DNA from 2 places in the Kitasatospora sp. NPDC048194 genome. Region 1 is predicted to be linked to the other one. Evidence: predicted binding sites of a transcription regulator. Region 1 holds the regulator's gene; the other holds the start of a gene.

Evidence for each region. Region 1 encodes HspR, which represses chaperone genes until heat shock. Its sites were predicted from a motif close to TTGAGNNNNNNNNNCTCAA; they were not measured.
Region 2: the regulator HspR is predicted to act here: its motif matches at 1,664-1,682, upstream of lon (endopeptidase La).

Annotation. Positions count from the first base shown of each region.
Region 1 is NZ_JBIDAK010000006.1:20,086-23,471, reverse strand. It holds gene grpE (nucleotide exchange factor GrpE) at 1-93, shown strand, start outside; gene dnaJ (molecular chaperone DnaJ) at 317-1,462, shown strand; gene ACGF07_RS10190 (heat shock protein transcriptional repressor HspR) at 1,470-1,997, shown strand; gene ACGF07_RS10185 (helix-turn-helix domain-containing protein) at 2,207-3,199, shown strand.
Region 2 is NZ_JBIDAK010000001.1:333,862-337,247, reverse strand. It holds gene lon (endopeptidase La) at 1-1,641, opposite strand, end outside; gene ACGF07_RS01665 (rhomboid-like protein) at 1,978-2,796, opposite strand; gene ACGF07_RS01660 (response regulator transcription factor) at 3,359-3,386, shown strand, end outside.

The DNA.
Region 1 (3,386 bases):
GAGCCCCAGCCGGGCACCCAGACGACGTCCGCCCCGGACGCCGAGGCGAAGCCCGCCGACACGGACGAGTCCGACGGTGGCTCGGACAGCTGACAACCTGTGACAGCTGACAACCAGTGCGCTGCGGAGTCGAACGCCGGCAAGTCGAGCGGCCGGCTCCGCAGCGCGCTGTCAACGGCTCTTCTTCCAGCGGCTGTTGACAGCACAGTGACGATGGACATCGGGAGGTGGCGGGAGCCGTGAGCGAGCGCAGCGAGCGAACCATCCAGGGGTGCGCGGACCGCTCAGCGGCTGCCGGGCGCAGCGAGGTGGGCGCATGAGCGGCAAGGACTTCGTCGAGAAGGACTACTACAAGGTCCTCGGCGTGCCCAAGGACGCCACCGCCGCCGAGATCAAGAAGACGTACCGCAAGCTGGCGCGCGAGTTCCACCCGGACGCGAACAAGGGCGACGCCAAGGCCGAGGAGCGCTTCAAGGACATCTCCGAGGCGTACGACGTCCTCTCCGACGACAAGCGCCGCAAGGAGTACGACGAGGCCCGCAGCCTCTTCGCCAACGGCGGCTTCCGCACCGGCGGCCCCGGCACCGGCAGCTACGGCTTCGACTTCGGCGACCTCTTCAGCGGCAGCCAGGGCGGCGGCGGCCTCGGCGATGTCTTCGGCGGCCTCTTCAACCGGGGCGGCGCCCGGCAGGCCCAGCCCCGGCGCGGTGCCGACGTCGAGACCGAGGTGACGCTCTCCTTCGAGGAGGCGGTCGACGGCGCGACCGTGCCGCTGCGGATGACCAGCCAGGCTCCCTGCCGGACCTGCAACGGCACCGGCGCCAAGTCCGGCACCACCCCGCGGGTCTGCCCGACCTGCGTCGGCGCCGGCACCGTCAGCCGCGGCCAGGGCGCCTTCGCGCTCTCCGAGCCGTGCAAGGACTGCCGCGGCCGCGGCATGATCGTCGACGACCCGTGCACCGACTGCCACGGCAGCGGCCGGGCCAGCTCGGCCCGCACCATGCAGGTCCGCATCCCGGCCGGTGTCCAGGCCGACCAGCGGATCCGGCTCAAGGGCAAGGGCGCCCAGGGCGAGCGCGGCGGCCAGCCCGGCGACCTCTACGTCACCGTGCACGTCGAGCCGCACCCGGTCTTCGGGCGCAAGGGCGACAACCTGACCGTCACCGTCCCGGTCACCTTCCCCGAGGCCGCCCTCGGCGCGACCATCGAGGTGCCCACCCTCGGCGGCCCCACCGTCAAGCTCAAGCTGCCCCCGGGCAGCGCCAACGGTCTCACCATGCGCGCCCGCGGCAAGGGCGCCACCCGCAAGGACGGCACCCGAGGCGACCTCCTCGTCACCGTCGAGGTCGTGGTGCCGCAGCACGTCACCGGCGACGCGCTGAACGCCCTCGAGCAGTACCGCGAGGCCACCGCCTCCGACGACCCACGAGCCGCCCTGTTCCGGGCGGCGAAGGGAGCGTGACGACCAGATGAACCCCGACTCGATGACACCCGACAGCCCGATCGGCCCCGGGCTCGGCGAGGGCCTGCCCGGCGACGGCCCCCGCCGCACCCGGCGCGCCGCCACCGCGCCGCCGCAGTACGTGCTCACCGAGGACACCCCGGTGTACGTCATCTCGGTGGCCGCCGAGCTGTCCGGCCTGCACCCGCAGACCCTGCGCCAGTACGACCGCCTCGGCCTGGTCAGCCCCGACCGCACCGCCGGTCGCGGCCGCCGCTACTCCGCCCGCGACATCCAGCAGTTGCGGGAGGTCCAGCGGCTCTCGCAGGACGAGGGCATCAACCTGGCCGGCATCAAGCGGATCATCGAGCTGGAGAACCAGGTCGCCGCCCTCCAGTCCCGCATCACCGAACTGGTCGACTCCCTCGAGGGCGCCGCCGCCGCGCTCCAGCAGCGCGAGGCCGCCGTCCACGCGTCCTACCGCCGCGACCTCGTCCCGTACCAGCCCCCCACCCCGCAGTCCAGCGCCCTCGTCGTCTGGCGCCCCAAGCGCTGACCCGCGGGCCCGCCTGCTCCGCCAGCCGCCGGCTCCCTCCTGTTCGGGGGGTGCCGGCGGCTGGCGTGTGGTGAGAGAGTGCTGCGGCAAGGGGGGCGATCGCCACCTGGGACGACTCCGACCGGATCCTGCAAGCCGCATAAGATCCTTGCTGCAGTAGCCATCCGTCGCGTTGACTAACTTGTCCGGTCAACACAGGGAGACCAAGAATGAGTGGGCGAGAAGGAGCAGGTGCCGCGCCAGGCGGACTCCGCGTCCTGTCGGAGGATGCCCGCACGCTCTATCTGAAGGCCGTGAGCGAGAGCGGTCGGCTGAGCCGGAATGCCTGCGATTCCGGCGAGGATTCCGCCCTCCAGGAGTTGCTGGACCTCGGGCTGCTAATTCTCGACAACGAAGAGCCGGACGCCTATTTCGCCGTCGACCCGACACAGCTGTCGGCAAGCCTGAGTTCGACGTGGCAACGGCAGGCGCTCGACCTTCTGTCCCGCGCGGTGGCGTTGCCGACGGAGCTCAGCGAACTCGCCGAGGCTTTCCACGCACCGAACCAATCCGGCGGTCCCATCGAATACGTCCGGGGCCGCGCCCTGATCAATCAACGGCTCCAGCAATCCGCGGCCAGCGGGTGGACGGAGGGACTCGCCATGCAACCGGGCGGACCGCGCCCGGCCGAGTTGCTGACCGCATTCCTGGACCGCGATCTCGACATGCTCCGGCACGGCGCGTCGATGCGGACGATCTACCACGCGAGCACCCGCTACCACCAGCCGACCAGGGACTACGTGGCCCAGCTGGCGAAGGCCGGTTGGCAGTTCCGCACCCTCGACGAGCCGTACACCAGGCTGATCGTGGTCGATCGGAAGCTGGCGGTGATTCCCGTGGCGGGCGACACCATCGCCGCCTTCATCTACGACCCCGCCGTCATCAACTTCCTCGCCGAGGAGGTCTTCGAGCGGAGCTGGAACAGGGCGCTCGAGTTCGAGGGGGACCGCACGGTCCCGCGTCAGGTCGTGTCGCAACTCCGGCAGACCATCATCGAGCTCCTGCTCTCCGGAACGAACCACCGCGTCATAGCGCGGCGGCTCGGCATCAGTGAGCGGACGCTCGCCCGGCATATCGCCGAGATGAGGGAGGACTACAACGTCGACTCCCTCTTCCAACTCGGCTATGTGCTAGGCCGCTCCCCGCGAGAAGAAGACGCGTAGGAAACGCTCCCTCAAAGGAGCGGCTTTTCCAGCACCTCGGCCGGGCCGTCAGTGCGGCACGGACTCACCCTCAGGTCCCGATGCCCCAACCGGCCAGGCCTCACCAGTGGATGTCGTCGCTCACCGAAACCGCCGCGGTCGTGGAGACGCCGGCCTGCTCGCTGCCGACAACAGCCTGAACCCCAGC
Region 2 (3,386 bases), on a different contig from region 1:
CTCCCGGGTGTACTCCCCGGCGAGCTTGCGCAGCGCCTGCTCCGCCACGGTGACCTGCTCGCTGTCGAGGCCGGCCCGCTCCAGCTGGCGCGGGAGCAGGTGGTCGCGGGCGATGACGACCTTCTCGTCCTCGGTGTAGCCGTCGAGCCGGACCAGCTCCATCCGGTCGAGCAGCGGCTCGGGGATGGCCTCCAGCACGTTGGCGGTGGCGAGGAAGACGACGTCGGAGAGGTCGAGCTCGACCTCCAGGTAGTGGTCCCGGAAGGTATGGTTCTGCGCCGGGTCCAGCACCTCCAGCAGGGCGGCGGCCGGGTCGCCCCGGTAGTCGGAGCCGACCTTGTCGATCTCGTCGAGCAGGACGACCGGGTTCATCGAGCCGGCCTCCTTGATCGCCCGCACCAGACGGCCGGGCAGCGCGCCGACGTAGGTGCGCCGGTGGCCGCGGATCTCGGCCTCGTCCCGGACGCCGCCGAGCGCGACCCGGACGAACCGGCGGCCCATGGCGCGGGCCACCGACTCGCCGAGCGAGGTCTTGCCGACGCCGGGCGGGCCGACCAGCGCCAGCACCGCGCCGCCCCGGCGGCCGCCGACCAGCCCGAGCCCCTGGTCCGCCCGGCGCTTGCGGACGGCCAGGTACTCGACGATCCGCTCCTTGACGTCCGCCAGACCGGCGTGGTCGGCGTCCAGCACGGCGCGGGCGGCGGCGATGTCGTACGCGTCCTCGGTGCGCTCGTTCCAGGGCAGCTCCAGGACGGTGTCCAGCCAGGTGCGGATCCACGAGCCCTCGGGCGACTGGTCGGACGCGCGCTCCAGCTTGTCGACCTCCTTGAGGGCGGCCTCGCGGACCTTCTCGGGCAGCTCCGCGGCCTCCACCCGGGCGCGGTAGTCGCCCTCCTCGTCGGCCGGGTCGCCGTTCAGCTCGGCCAGCTCCTTGCGGACGGCCTCCAGCTGCCGGCGGAGCAGGAACTCCTTCTGCTGCTTGGCCACGCCCTCCTCGACGTCCTTGCGGATGGTGTCGTTGACCTCCTCCTCGGCGAGGTGGTCGCGCAGCAGGGTCAGCGCGTACTCCAGCCGGGTGACCTGGTCGGCCTCCAGCAGCACCTTGAGCTTCTGCTCGGCGGTGACGAAGGGCGCGTAGCCGATGTTGTCGGCGAGCTCGCCGACGCCCTCGATCTGCGCCACCCGGTCGACAATCTGCCAGGCGCCGCGCCTGCGCAGCCACTGGGTGGACAGCGCCTTGTACTCCTTGACCAGCTCGGCGGCCCGCCCGGCCACCGGCATGCCCACCGAGGACTCCCGGAACGGCGTGGTCTCCACCCAGAGGGCGGCGCCCGGGCCGGTGGTGCCGGCCCCGATCCGGACCCGGCGCACGGCGCGCACCAGGGCGGCCGGGTCCCCGTCGGCGAGGCGGCCGACCTGCTCCACCGTGGCCAGCGTGCCGACCGCCGCGTAGGAGCCGTCCACCCGCGGCACCAGCAGGACCTGCGGCTTGCCGGAGCCGTCGGCCGCGGCGCGGGCGGCCTCGACGGCGGCGCGCACCTCCGTGTCCTTCAGGTCCAGCGGAACGACCATGCCCGGGAGCACGACCTCGTCGTCGAGCGGCAGCACGGGCAGGGTGAGCGGAGTGGACGTCGATGCCATGATCTCTCCCCAGTCAGTGAAGTTGAGTCGATGGGACTAAGCCTTCACGGGCGCCGGATGTTCCCGACACTTTGTTCGCCGTGAGCGAACGAGGAGGGCGCCGGACGGGCGACGGGATGCTCCGTCAAAAGTCCGTGCGATGGCCGGCCGGAAGCACCGCCGGGGACCGCAGGAGGAGCCGGCCGAGGGCGCCGTCAAGAACGGGCCCGAGGGGTTCCCCCGAAGGCGGGACCGCTCGCCCGGCGCGCGGTGGACGGGTCCGCGCCAGCGCGCGGAGGACGGCCCGCGGCAACGCACGGTGGACGGGCCGCGCCGGCGCACGGCCGACGGTCCGGGTCAGCGCGCGGCGGACGGCCTCGCCCCGCCGGGCGCGGCGGCGGGGACGGTGGGGACGGCGGGAGCGGGGACGGACGGGGCGGGCCCGGCCGCCGAAGCCGTCCGGGGGCGCGACCGGGGCGGGCGCCGCTCCGCCCCGCGCAGCCAGCGCCACAGCGCCACCCCGGCGAGCACCGCCGCCGGGTGCCCCACGGCGGTGACCACGTCCTTCTCGGCGGCGATCTGCTGGGCGATCATCAGACCCGCACCGCCCAGCGCCAGCACCCGGGCGGGCCGCGGGAGCAGCCCGGACACCGCGCCGAGGCAGGCGAGCACGCCGTAGCTGACCCCGATGTCCAGGTCGCGCATCGCCCCGGGCGCCATCCGCCCGGTCTCCACCGCGGCGATCACCACCCCCTGGGAGAGCAGCGTCGCGGTGACGTGCCCGATCGCGAACACCGCCGCCGCCCGGGCCGACCCCACCCTGCGCTCCAGCGGCGCCAGGGTGAGGGCGAAGCCCCACAGGTAGGGCATCCACACGTCCCCGGCGATCCAGAACCCGCTCAGCGCCAGGGCGCGCAGGGGATGCTGGAGCAGGTTGTGGCCGTCCGAACTGGACGCCTCCCGCAGCCGCTGGACGAGTTCCGGATCGGCCAGGCCCGCGAAGGTCGTGGTGGCGCCCACCACGGCGAGATATCCGAGCGTGAAGGGATTGCCCCGGGGCGTCGGGAGCCGTTCCACCAGCCACTCGAGGACGCCGGTGCGCAGGCCGTGGCGGAGCATTCCGTACGGCGCCCGCGCGAGCGCGTTACGGCCGGCTCCGTCTCGCAGTCCAGCCATGCCGCCTCCGCTCCACGCCCGCAGCCACCGGTCCTCGCCGCAGCCCAACGTACCGGCGCGCGGCTCGGTTTCCTCCGGGCGGGGCGTTGTCGTGCCCACGGTACGTCGAGGTTCTGAAAGGCACCTGGGAAAAGGCCGTGAAGACGGTTGCGGCCGCCACCGGTCCGATTACCGACTTTGGTCCAGACCTTCTGTCGATTAACGCGTCAGTAGGGCCGCTGACCGGCGACTTGGTGTCAACTCCACTGCATACGTACCGTTACGCAGAGAAAATTCGCCGGGTAAGGTATCGGCCCGTGCCCACTCGTGCAGTGGGTCCGAGGGCGACCCGGTGGTCGGCCCACGGGCCGGAAACGTCCGGTCCACCTGCCGGAAATCATCCGCTGTCCGTACGCTGCGAGGTGCGCGGGAGAAGCGGGCGGGGAACCACCCGTCCTCCACTCTCCCGGGCGCGCGACGGGACGGCGGACCCGGCACAGTCCACGACGGAACAAGACTACGAGCGGAGCCCCGCCATCCCCACAGGTGGCCGGCCCGCAGCCCTGGGGGCGGTGGCGTGACCGTGACAGAAATTCAGCAGGACAACCACA